DNA from 3 places in the Faecalicatena fissicatena genome. Region 3 is predicted to be linked to each of the others. Evidence: predicted binding sites of a transcription regulator. Region 3 holds the regulator's gene; each other region holds the start of a gene.

Region 1 (4,213 bases), on a different contig from region 3:
CGAGCCCCTCCTGGTCCACAATGGCGGACATGTTCAAAAGTATTGGGTAGAAGGCGAAAAACACGATCATAAACATGGCAGAGGCGAAGACTGCCATAGGGGGAAGCTTTTCGCCGGGGCTGTTCTGTGAGCGGTCAGCTGCACTGCCTTGTATACTCTGTTCGGTTTCATTTTTTTCCGGTTCCTTCAAAAAGATGAGGACCAGGATCAGCGGTATGATCAGGATGCCGTGGACGAGCCAGACATAGGATGCGCTGATGTCGCAGACGGCTCCGGATACAAGCATATAGATGATAGAGCCGGCGGACATGGCTACGGTGGCTTTTCCCAGGACGCCGGGGCGCTCGCTGTCATCAAAAAGCTTCAGGGCAAGAGTGCTCTGCAGCGGAAATCCCAGACCGATGCAGAAACCTACGATGATGCGCAGTATAAGGACTGTGGTAAAATTTGTGATAAAATACGGCAGGACGCCGGCGATGATGGTCCCACCGAGAGAGACTACGGCCATCTGTTTAAATCCTACCTGCTTCCCGAGGACAGCGCCGGCTGCCAGGGATCCCGGGATCATGAAAAGGGATGAGATAGTGGACAGCAGAAGCACAGTGCCGTAGGTTATGTCCGGGTAAAGTTCCGTGGCAATGGAATTCATGGCAGGGCTCATGATGAAAATGACATTTGCGGCAAAATACACTGCCAGAACGCTGATAAAGTTTCCTCTTTTTTGGTTGGTATTGTTCATAATAAAAATTCCTCCTCCGCTCAGACTGACAGGCGGGCTGTTAGATGCGCATGGCCACATCTACTGCTTCGTGAGTGGCTGCGTACACTTTTCCGGCCTTTTTTGCATCCCCGATGACGTATACCTCGTCGGCCAGCTCCTGGAACTCCTGGCCGAAGGGATTGTAGTTTCTTGTGCCCAGAGCCAGGACAACGCTGTCAAAGCCCTTCAGCGTGCGAACGGTCCCGCTTTCCTCTGTCAGATCGCTGTACGTGACACCATCAGTCAGGAATTCCTGAATAGCTGCATTTGTCAGAAGGGTCACATCGTGGTCTTTCAGCTCTCTGAGAAGCATGGGCTTTGCGTAGGGATCCAGGTCTGCTGCAATCTCCGGTTTCATCTCGATGACCGTTACCTCCCGGCCCTGCTCTGCCAGAAAATCAGCCGTTTCCGCTCCGATCAGGCCTCCTCCTGCCACCAGGACTCTGTGCCCGGTGACGGCCTTGCCGAGAAGGACATCGCAGGGGTTCAGCACGCCGGCGCTGTCCAGTCCCTTGATGGGCGGGGTCAGGTTTGTGCTCCCGGTCGCAATGACCAATACATCGGGATGGATTTCTTTTATCTTTTCAGTGGTCAGCTCGGTGCCGGTCATGATGTTGACTCCGTATTTCCTGCACTGCCGGATATTGTAGCCGATCATCTTGGCTATAGGGCTCTTGGAGGGTGGATAGGCGGCCGGCAGAAAAGCGCCTCCAAGGTAATCCTCACGCTCGGCCAGGTCTACCCTGTGGCCTCTGGCTGCCAGGATCCAGGCAGCCATCAGGCCTCCCGGTCCGCCACCTGCGACAAGGACGTGCCTGGCATGCTCGGTCTTATTGGAGATGTAGGACTCTTCCGTGCTGTTGAAGGGATTGACTACGCAGCTTATGGGCTCGTCGGAAAAAAGATGCATGATGCAGCCCTGCCCGCAGCTGATGCAGGGAATGACAGAGTCGTAGTCCCCGGCTTCTACCTTCTCCGGGAAATGGGGGTCAGCTATGGACTGGCGCCCAAAGGCCACCATGTCGGCGCTTCCGTCTCTAATGGCAGCCTCCGCGATCTCCGGATCCGTATACCTTCCAACCGTGATGACCGGGATGCGCACGGAGCTCTTGACCCTGGCTGCGGCCTCTGTCTCATAGCCGGGAGCCAGATAGGTGGAGCCGATACAGTAAGCCAGGCTTCCGTAAGTGGAGATGCTGACATGGATGGCTGCCGCGCCTTCCTCCTCGCACATCTGACAGACAGCTTTTGTCTCCGCTACTTCCCGTCCGCCTGTGATCATCTCAGAGCCGCTGATCCTGACAATGACAGGGAAATCGTCTCCCGCTTTTTTTCGGATATCCCGCAGCACAAGGCGGAGAAAGCGCATCCGGTTGTGGAGGGAGCCTCCGAATTCATCCGTCCTTTTGTTGGCGTGCCCGGACAGGAACTGAGCGATGAGATAGCCGTGGGAGGCGTGGAGCTCCACTGCGTCAAAGCCGGCCTTTTTGCCTCTCGCCGCAGCGTCTCCGAAGGCCTGCACCATCTCGTATACCTCTTCTGTTGTCATCTCCCGGGGCATGGACTGGCAGGAGGGACAGGGAACCTTCGAGGGAGCCAGGACAGGAACGCCGCCGGTGTATTTTTCTTCTGTCTCCCGTCCGCAGTGCCGCAGCTGGACCGCGATCTTTGCCCCTTCTCTGTGAACGGAGCCGGTCAGCCTTTCGTAGCTGGGAATCAGCGAGTCATCCCAGAGTCCGCATTCATTGACCAGGGATCTTCCGTCGTAGCGGACCGCACAGCATTCCAGTATCAAAAGCCCGAAGCCGCCCCTGGCCCTCTCGGTGTAGTAGGAGATCAGTTCATCGCCCGCCTCGCCGCTGTGAAGGGCCAGGTTGGTTCCCATGGCAGGCATGACAAACCGGTTCCTTATTTCCATAGGACCGATTTTTACAGGTGTAAATAATTTCCGCTCTTGCATTTAAATTTCCTCCTTCGGATCTGTTTGTTAAAATTATGGCAAATAAGGAGGGGTTTTACAATTGATAAACAGGGAGCTGTCATCTGTATACAGATACACGGCACTGTTTTATCTGTGGACAGGCAGACGGGGAGTAGATGTCTATATGTAGACAATTTACCTGAAAATGTCAAAAAATAACTGCTTTTTTCGGGGAAATATGCGGTGCGATGTGATAGAATAGTCACAAAAGAAAAAGGAAGCAGAGAACCGGGAAGTGATGTAATATGGCGATCGATATTCACAATATGCTGGCGGAGGCCATGCTGGAGCTGTGCACGGAAAAGCCCCTTGCCTCCATTACAGTCAAGGATCTGCTGAAAAAGACAGGTGTCAGCAGGCAGACCTTCTACAATCGATTTAAAGACAAAAACGACCTGATCCAGTGGATCTATGAACACAAGGTGCTGGGGAATTTCCTGAACAATGACCCCGATTTTACATACTATGAGAACACGCTGAGTTTTTACAGAAACATAGATGCCTACCGGAATTTCCTCAAACAGGCATGCGCCATCCGGGAGCAGAACTGTCTGATGGACTTTATGCTGTGGTTTGTAGTGGACTATGACATTCGGTGGCATACATACCACAATGGCGGGAAGCCCCTGTCGAGGGAGCAGCTTTTTGCTACAAAGTACCATTCTATCGCCTCCATACAGACGGCTGTTGAGTGGATCATGAGCAGCGACCCGGAGCCTCCGGAGGTCATGGCCAGGCGCATTACCCTTATCCGGAAGATCAGTCTCAGCGACACGCTGTTCGGAAAGGACTGTAAGATTTACGATATAGAAGAGTAGAACGATATAGACGAACAGCGCGGATATAAGGAGATAAAAAAGGGAGCCCCCAGGTCGGGAATGTTGTACCGACCTGTGAGTTCCCTTTTTCTATGGTCTGTTTAATGGAAAAACCAGTCTACAGCTTCTCCCCTGTCAGCATCTCGTATGCCTGCAGATATTTGTCAATGGTCTTCTGCACGATGTCGTCCGGCAGAGTCCAGTCGTTGTCCGGGTTGGCCTTCAGCCAGTCGCGGGCAAACTGCTTGTCAAAGGAGGGCTGTCCGTGTCCCGGCTCATACCCCTCTGCGGGCCAGAAGCGGGAGCTGTCCGGTGTCAGCATCTCGTCGCCCAGGACGATGTTGCCTTCCTCGTCCAGGCCGAATTCGAACTTGGTGTCCGCGATGATGATGCCCTTTGACAGTGCGTAGTCAGCGCATTTCTTGTAGAGGGCGATGGTGCAGTCACGGAGACGGGCTGCGTACTCCTCGCCTTTTCCCGGGAAATATTTCTCCAGGTGGGCAACGCTCTGCTCGTAGGAAATGTTCTCGTCGTGGTCGCCGATCTCCGCCTTTGTGGACGGTGTGTAGATGGGCTCAGGCAGCTTGTCGGACTCCTTCAGGCCTTCAGGCAGCTTGATGCCGCACACAGTGCCGTCCTTCTGGTAGCTGGCCC
Region 2 (4,213 bases), on a different contig from region 3:
AAACTCTGGTGACAGCGGGGCATCTCATCATGCCTCTGGCAAAGGAGAGAGGCGTGTCCATCCTGCCGGTGGACAGCGAGCACAGCGCGATCTTCCAGTCCCTCCAGGGAGGGCAGGCAGGAGCTCTGAAGAAGATCCTTCTGACCGCCTCCGGCGGGCCCTTCCGGGGGAAAAAACGGGAGGAGCTTAAAAATGTACAGGTGGAGGATGCCCTGAAGCACCCCAACTGGGAGATGGGGAGAAAGATCACGATCGACTCCTCCACTATGGTGAACAAGGGGCTGGAGGTGATCGAGGCAAAGTGGCTCTTTGGCGTGGACGTGGACCAGATCCAGGTTGTGGTACAGCCCCAGAGCGTGGTCCACTCCATGGTGGAGTACGACGACGGAGCCGTCATCGCCCAGCTGGGGACGCCGGATATGAAGCTGCCCATCCAGTACGCCCTCTACTACCCGCAGAGGAGGTATCTGCCGGGGGAGAGGCTGGATTTCTGGAGGATCGGAAAGCTGGACTTTGAGAGGCCGGACACAGAGACCTTCCGGGCCCTGGCCCTGGCCTACCAGGCGGGCCGGACCGGCGGCAGCCTCCCCACTGTGTTTAACGCGGCCAACGAGATGGCTGTGGCGAAATTCCTGGACCGGCAGATCGGCTACCTGGAGATCACGGATCTGATCGGGGAGTGCATGGAGAGGCATGTGAACATTCCCTCCCCCTCCCTGGACGAGATACTGGACACAGAGGCGGGCGTCTATGAGTATATAAACAGCAGACTTGGCAGGAGGTAACATTTGGGTATCATCATTGCAATCTTAATCTTCAGCTTTATCATCTTTTTCCACGAGCTGGGGCATTTTACCCTGGCGAAGCTGAACCATATCGACGTGCAGGAGTTCTCCGTCGGAATGGGGCCGGCTATCTTTACGAAGGAGTACCACGGCACCCTGTACGCGGTGCGCATCCTGCCCATCGGCGGGTACTGCGCCATGGGCGAGGACGAGGAGGCGACGGACTCCCCCGCCAATTTCAACAACAAGTCCGTGTGGGCCAGGATCTCCGTCATAGCGGCAGGGCCTGTGTTCAATTTCATCCTGGCTCTCATCTGCGCCGCCGTCCTTGTGGGAGCGTCGGGCTACGACGAGCCGGTGGCGGGAGAGGTGGAGGCAGACTATCCGGCTGCCCAGGCAGGGCTTGAGGCCGGCGACCGGATCGTGGAGATGAACGGGAAACATATCCATCTCTTCAAGGAGATTCAGGTGTACAACCAGTTTCACCAGGGGGAGGACGTGGAGCTTACCTATGAGAGGGACGGGAAGGAGCACACTGTCACCATCACCCCGAAGCTTGACGAGGAACTTAAGTACTACAGGCTGGGCATCAGCAGCAGCGGCTACACGGCGGCAGGGCCCCTGACGGCTGTCCAGTACGGGGCCTACGAGGTGAAATACTGGATTGACACTACTCTCCTGAGCCTGAAGATGCTTGTGACAGGGCAGATCGGTATTGACCAGCTCTCCGGGCCGGTGGGCATCGTGGACGTGGTGGATGACACCTACCAGGAGGCCAAGAGCTACGGAGCGGCCACGGTGGCTGTCAATATGCTGAATATTGCGATCCTGATCTCCGCCAACCTGGGGGTTATGAACCTTCTGCCCCTGCCCGCCCTGGACGGAGGCCGGCTGGTCTTTCTCATTATTGAGGCGGTACGGCGCAAGCGGATCCCGCCGGAGAAGGAAGGGTATGTCCATTTTGCCGGGATCGTGCTTCTGATGGCGTTGATGGTGGTAGTCATGTTTAACGACATACAGAGGGTGTTCTTTTAGAATATGCTTCCAAAAACGGAGAGCAGCTCTTTGCTTTGAAAAGCAGAGGGCTGTTTTTTTTGCTTTTTCCGACAAAGACTGCCATTGCCAAATTTTTAACAGAAATACGAAAAACAGTTGAATTAAGATGAGAAAAAATATATAATATAATAGGCAGAAAATTTGGTTGACTTTTTGCAATTATCAATAATCTGCATGAGAAAACCTGATTTAAATAATAATGAAAATGGAGGGCTAGGTTATGAGCAACATGGCAACAGAAAATGCAGCAAGCCGGAGAATTACTTCTCTTCTTGATGCAGGCAGCTTTGTTGAAATCGGCGGCGGCGTGACTGCCAGAGCAACTGATTTTAACATGCAGGAAACAAAAACTCCGGGAGACGGCGTCATTACCGGATACGGGCTGATCGACGGCAATCTTGTCTACGTCTACAGCCAGGATGCATCCGTACTGGGTGGATCCATGGGTGAGATGCACGCGAAGAAGATCGTGTCTGTCTACGACATGGCGATGAAGATGGGAGCGCCCGTGATCGGGCTTGTGGACTGCGCGGGAATCCGTCTGCAGGAGGCCACAGACGCGCTGGACGCGTTTGGACAGCTTTATCTGAAGCAGACGATGGCTTCTGGCGTTGTTCCCCAGATCACGGCAGTCTTCGGAAGCTGTGGCGGCGGACTGGCCGCTCTTGCCGCACTGACAGACTTTACATTTATGGAGGAGAAAAATGCGAAGCTGTTCGTGAATTCTCCCAACGCAATCCCGGGCAACACAGCCCAGAAGTGCGACACAGCCTCCCCGAAATTCCAGAGTGAGTCTGCGGGACTTGTAGACAAAGTGGGGACAGAGGAGGAGATCCTCTCCGATATCCGCTCACTGGTCTGCATGCTGCCCTGCAATAACGAGGAGGATGCATCCTACGACGAGTGTACAGATGACCTGAACCGTCTGTGCGCGGATATTGAGAACGCGGCGGAGGATACAGCCATTGCCCTGGCCCAGATCTCAGACAACGGCGTAGTCTTCGAGGTGAAGAAGGATTACGCGAAGGATATGGTTACAGCCTTTATCCGTCTCAATGGCATGACAGTGGGAGCTGTGGCAAACCGCTCCAAGGTCTACAACGAGGACGCAGAGGTAGTGGCGGAATTTGACGGATCCCTGTCCACAGCGGGAGCCCGCAAGGCATCTCAGTTCGTGAAGTTCTGTGACGCCTTCAACATTCCGGTCCTGACGCTGACCAATGTGACAGGCTTTGACGCCTCCAAGTGCGCAGAGAGAAACCTGGCCCGTGAGACAGCCAAGCTGATCTACGCCTTTGCCGACGCTACTGTCCCGAAGGTGAACGTGATCATTGGAAAAGCCTACGGAAGCGCCTATGTGGCCATGAACAGCAAATCCATCGGCGCGGATATAGTCTACGCATGGCCGAACGCCGAGATCGGTATGATGGACGCAAATCTGGCGGCAAAGATCATGTACCCGGATGCAGACAGGGCAGCGCAGACGGAGAAGGCGGCTGACTACCGCACACTCCAGTCCAGCCCGGCTTCCGCGGCAGGACGCGGGTATGTGGACGCTGTCATCAGCCCGGCAGAGACGCGCAAATATATTATCGGAGCATTTGAGATGCTCTTTACAAAGAGAGAGGATCGTCCTGCAAAGAAACATGGAACAGTTTAGTGAGGTGAGACGAATTGAAGAAGAAAATTAGCTTATTATTATGCACACTTACAGTTGTGTTTGCCCTGGCCGGGTGCAGCGGCAAAGACTCTGGAGTGGAGTATGACCAGGCCACCATCGAGGAGGCCACCGAGTTCCTCATCAGCTACTGCTCCACCGCGGACGACACGACGATCGAGCAGTGGAACAGCCTCTCTGACGAGCAGCTGGATATCCAGATGGCGCAGTCAGGCTATCCCTTCACAGGGGACAGCTTCCTTAGCTCTATGGACGCCTGGCAGGCAGGTGTGGATGAGTGCGGAGCCTATGAGGGACACGGCGATTTCACATACGACGCCTCCCAGACACAGCTCTCTGTGACAACCACAGCCCAGTTCGCGGACAGGGAGGCCAACCTTGAGGTCATCTATAAGGCGGATGTGCGGGGCAACCTGCATCTGGACAGCCTTACAGTCAGCGGGATCTATTCCATGGGCGAGGTCCTGAGCAAGGCGGGATTGAACACGCTGCTCGGCATGGGAACCGTGTTCTGTGTACTGATTATTATCTGCGTGATCATCTCCCTGCTGAAATATATACCGAAGCTGCAGGAGGCATTTTCCAGGAAGAACACAGCAGCTCCGGCCCCGGAGATCTCCACAGCACAGGCATCTGAGGCTCCGGCCCAGAGCGCACCGGATCAGCCGGCCCCGGAGACCCAGGCGGAGGCTGA
Region 3 (4,213 bases):
ATAGAGGACCGTGCCGGTATAATTGTTCAGGGCGTTTTCCAGTATCTCCTTTGAGGCGATGTCCAGATGGTTGGTGGGCTCGTCCAGGATCAGGAAATTGGCCTCTGAGAGCATCAGCTTTGCCAGGGATACCCGGCCCCGCTCGCCTCCGCTTAAATCTCCGATCCGCTTGAACACATCGTCCCCCGTGAAGAGGAAAGCGGCCAGCATGTTGCGGATCTGGGTGCCCGTCAGATCCGGGTAGTCGTCCGAGATCTCCTCGAACACAGTCTTCTCCATGTGGAGCACGTGGTGCTCCTGGTCGTAGTAGCCCACGTGGACGTTGGCCCCCAGGGTGAAGCTGCCGCTGTCTGCGGGGAGCACGTCGTTCAGGATCTTGAGGAGAGTGGTCTTTCCCGTCCCGTTGTCGCCGATGACGGCCACGTGCTCGCCCCGGCGGATGTCGAAGCTGACATCAGTGAAGAGCGTCTGATCCGGGAAGGCTTTGCTCAGGTGTTCTACCGAGAGAACATCGTTTCCGCTGACACAGGAGGGCTCCAGCGTCAGGTGGATGTCTGTCTTCAGCTCCGCCGGCTTCTCGATCCGCTCCATCTTGTCCAGCATTTTCTCCCGGCTCTCCGCCCGCTTGATGGACTTTTCACGGTTGAAGGAGCGGAGCTTCTCGATGACCGCCTCCTGGTGGCGGATCTCCAGCTGCTGGTTCATGTACTCCTTCAGGCGTGCCTCCCGGACCTGCTTTTTCTTCTCCGCGTAGGCGGAGTAGTTGCCCATGTAGGTGGTCAGCTTCCCCTGCTCGATCTCGACCACCTTTGTCACTACCCGGTTCAGAAAATACCGGTCATGGGACACGATGAGCACAGCCCCGGGGTAGTTCAGAAGATAGGTCTCCAGCCAGGAGATGGAGTTTAAGTCCAGGTGGTTGGTGGGCTCGTCAAGGAGCAGCACATCCGGTCTGGTGAGGAGCAGCTTCCCCAGGGAGACCCGGGTCTTCTGTCCTCCGGAGAGGGTGTCCACAGCCTTGGAGAAATCCTCCTCCCCAAAGCCCAGTCCCTTCAGAACGCCGGTGATCTCGCTCTCGTAGGCGTAGCCGTTCTCCCGCTCAAACTGCTCCGTCAGCCGGTGATAGGTGTTCAGCCGCTCTGTCAGGGCATCCCCCTGGAGGGAGGGCAGCTCCTCCTCGATCTGCCGGATCTCCCTCTCGATGGCGATGATCTGCGCCTTGGCGGTCTTCACCTCCTCGTAGATCGTGTTTCCCCCTGTCAGGTCCTGGTGCTGGGCCAGATAGCCCAGGGTGCGGCCCTTTGCCAGGGTGACTGAGCCGCCGTCCAGAGGCAGCTCCCCCACGATCATCTTGAGGATGGTGGATTTCCCGGCCCCATTGCTTCCCACCAGGGCTGCCTTCTCGTGGTCTTCTATATGGAAAGAGCCGTCGCGCACGATGACCTCCTCCCCAAATGATTTTTCTATATTGTGACATGCCAGTATCATGGTGTACCTCCTGCGTAAAAACCGTGCATTTTAAAGCCTTAACTATTATATCGGGGAACCTGCGGCGTGTCAATTTCCAGAAGGCTGTCAGCGCTGATTTGAGGAACTTTTGAGAACAATAAATTGACTTTATTGTAACAATTCTATATAATAAAATCTGAGAAACTGAAATGGAAGGTGGATAAAGTGGAAGGCAGAGAAATTTCGCAGGCAGTCATACGTAGACTTCCAAGATATTACCGCTATTTAGGGGAGCTGCTGGAGAACGGCGTGGAGCGCATTTCCTCCAACGACCTGAGCAAGAAAATGCATGTGACAGCATCCCAGATACGGCAGGATCTGAACAACTTCGGCGGCTTTGGCCAGCAGGGGTATGGATATAATGTAAAATATCTCTACACAGAGATAGGAAAGATACTTGGCCTGGAGGAGGATCATGACATGGTCATCATCGGGGCCGGTAATCTGGGACATGCGCTGGCGAACTACGCGGCGTTTGAAAAACGGGGATTTGTGCTCAAGGGTATCTTTGATGTCAATCCCACACTGAAGGGGATGACGATCCGGGGCGTGCCCATCCATATGATGGACGAGCTGGAGGACTTTGTTAAGAACAATGACATAGAGATCGGTATTCTGACGATCCCGAAGGCAAAGGCGATTGAGGTTGCCAACCAGTTGGTGTCGTACGGAGTGAAGGCGATATGGAACTTCGCACATACGGATCTGAATCTTCCGGATGATGTGATCGTTGAAAATGTCCACCTGTCAGAGAGCCTGATGCGGCTGTCCTACAATATCAGCCGTTACAAAGAGGAACAGAAAAAATCAGAGAAGTAACAGGACTTTGAGACGTGTAAAGCCGGCGTGTGTGAGACAGGCCTTCTTTACACGTCTTTTGCGTTGCCGTGGACCTGTCTGAGCGCAGCGGGACGGCGGCTTCAAAAACGAACCTGCCTGTGGCGCAGGGAAAGGGAGGGTGATTTTATGCTATTTCTGCCAGACGGAAGACAGATGAAGGCGGCGGACAGCTATACCATACGGGAGAAAAAGATCCCGTCGCTGATCCTGATGGAGCGTGCGGCCCGCACGTTTGTGGAGACGGTCATGGACAGAGGCTTTGACCTGTCCTGCGTGTGCGTGGTGTGCGGCTCCGGCAACAACGGGGGAGACGGCTTTGCCATCGCAAGGCTGCTGCTTGAGAAGGGGGCCGGAGTGACTGCGGTGATGGTGGGAAATCCGGACCACTGCACAGAGGAGACAAAGAGGCAGATCGAGCTTTTCAAGGAGGCCGGAGGCGTCCTGGGAAACTCTTTCGAAGAAGGAGAATATAGTATACTGATAGACGCCATTTTCGGAGCCGGCTTAAGCCGCCGGGTGGAGGGGAGCTATCTCGCCTGTATCCAGGCTATGAACCGGTCCGGAGGCGTGAAGATCGCGGTGGATGTTCCCTCCGGCGTCTCCACCACCAACGGGGAAGTGGCCACGAGCGCTTTTAAGGCGGATCTGACAGTGACCTTCCAGTGCGCCAAGCTGGGATGTACCCTGGATCCCGGCCGGGATTACGCCGGGGAGTTGGTCGTGAGGGATATCGGTGTCGATACCTCGGGCCTGGAGGGAGACAGCAAGGTGGCCTACGCCCTGGAGGAGAAGGACGCGGGGAGCATGCTTCCCAGGAGACGGCCCGACTCCCACAAGGGGGATTACGGGAAAGCCCTTATCATAGCCGGGAGCCAGGGCATGGCGGGGGCCGCTTATCTGGCAGCCCTGGCAGCCTACAGGACAGGGGCGGGGCTTGTGCAGATCTACACACCGGAGGACAACCGGACCATCCTGCAGACCTTGCTGCCGGAGGCCATCATCCGCTGCTATGACTTCTTTGACGAGCGGGAGCTCCTAAGGCTCCTTAGCTGGGCGGACGTAGTCAGCATCGGGTCCGGACTTGGCACAAGTGACAAGGCAAGGCGCATCCTGCAGACTACGCTGGAGAACGTGCAGGTTCCCTGCGTGGTGGATGCGGACGGCCTGAACCTGCTGGCGGAGCACACCCGCTATCTGGGAAAGCTGCCCCACGAAAATTTCGTATTCACGCCCCACATGAAGGAAATGTCAAGAGTCACAAGAAGGCCGGTGGAGGAGCTGAAGAGGAACCGATTGGATGTGCTGGCCCAGTTCACGGGAGAGTACCGTGTCACCTGTGTGCTGAAGGACGCCAGGACCTGCGTGTGCAGGCAGGGGGAGCACCCCTTTGTGAACCTGTCCGGCAACGCGGCGATGGCAAAGGCCGGAAGCGGCGATGTGCTGGCGGGAGTCATCACAGGGCTCCTGGCCCAGGGGATGTCCTGCTTTGACAGCGCGGTTCTGGGCGTATACCTGCACGGGCTTGCGGGGGACGCGGCCCGGGAGGAGAAGGGCATATACAGTGTGCTGGCAAGAGATCTGGCAGACGCGGTAGGGACGGTATTGAAAAGACTGGAGGAATAGAGCATGAAGAAATACACCAGGATCTGTGCCAGGATCGACCTGGATGCGATCGAGTACAATCTGGAGATGATGAGAAGGAGACTCCCTTCTGACACGAAGATGATCGGCGTCATCAAGATGGACGGCTACGGCCACGGGGCGGCCCAGATCGCGAAGTACGTTATGGAGGAGAAGGACTACATCTGGGGCTACGCGGCCGCCACGCCCGACGAGGCGGCGCTGCTCAGGAAGAAGGGGATAC

Evidence for each region. The regulator Rex, encoded in region 3, represses fermentation and respiration genes when NADH is low (regulators of the CRP and FNR family bind a similar motif). The targets are predictions, from matches to a motif close to ATTGTTAANTANTTAACAAT.
Region 1: a site for Rex is predicted at 2,744-2,763, ahead of H7U36_RS11410 (oxidoreductase). Genes of this name have one in related genera too.
Region 2: a site for Rex is predicted at 1,904-1,923, ahead of H7U36_RS05570 (acyl-CoA carboxylase subunit beta). Genes of this name have one in related genera too.

Annotation. Positions count from the first base shown of each region.
Region 1 is NZ_JACLYY010000011.1:60,830-65,042, reverse strand. It holds gene H7U36_RS11415 (MFS transporter) at 1-739, opposite strand, end outside; gene H7U36_RS11410 (oxidoreductase) at 780-2,720, opposite strand; gene H7U36_RS11405 (TetR family transcriptional regulator) at 2,987-3,559, shown strand; gene H7U36_RS11400 (phosphoribosylaminoimidazolesuccinocarboxamide synthase) at 3,678-4,213, opposite strand, start outside.
Region 2 is NZ_JACLYY010000004.1:121,172-125,384, forward strand. It holds gene H7U36_RS05560 (1-deoxy-D-xylulose-5-phosphate reductoisomerase) at 1-785, shown strand, start outside; gene rseP (RIP metalloprotease RseP) at 789-1,820, shown strand; gene H7U36_RS05570 (acyl-CoA carboxylase subunit beta) at 2,062-3,501, shown strand; gene H7U36_RS05575 (OadG family transporter subunit) at 3,516-4,213, shown strand, end outside.
Region 3 is NZ_JACLYY010000001.1:63,420-67,632, forward strand. It holds gene H7U36_RS00305 (ABC-F family ATP-binding cassette domain-containing protein) at 1-1,488, opposite strand, end outside; gene H7U36_RS00310 (redox-sensing transcriptional repressor Rex) at 1,675-2,328, shown strand; gene H7U36_RS00315 (bifunctional ADP-dependent NAD(P)H-hydrate dehydratase/NAD(P)H-hydrate epimerase) at 2,476-3,972, shown strand; gene alr (alanine racemase) at 3,976-4,213, shown strand, end outside.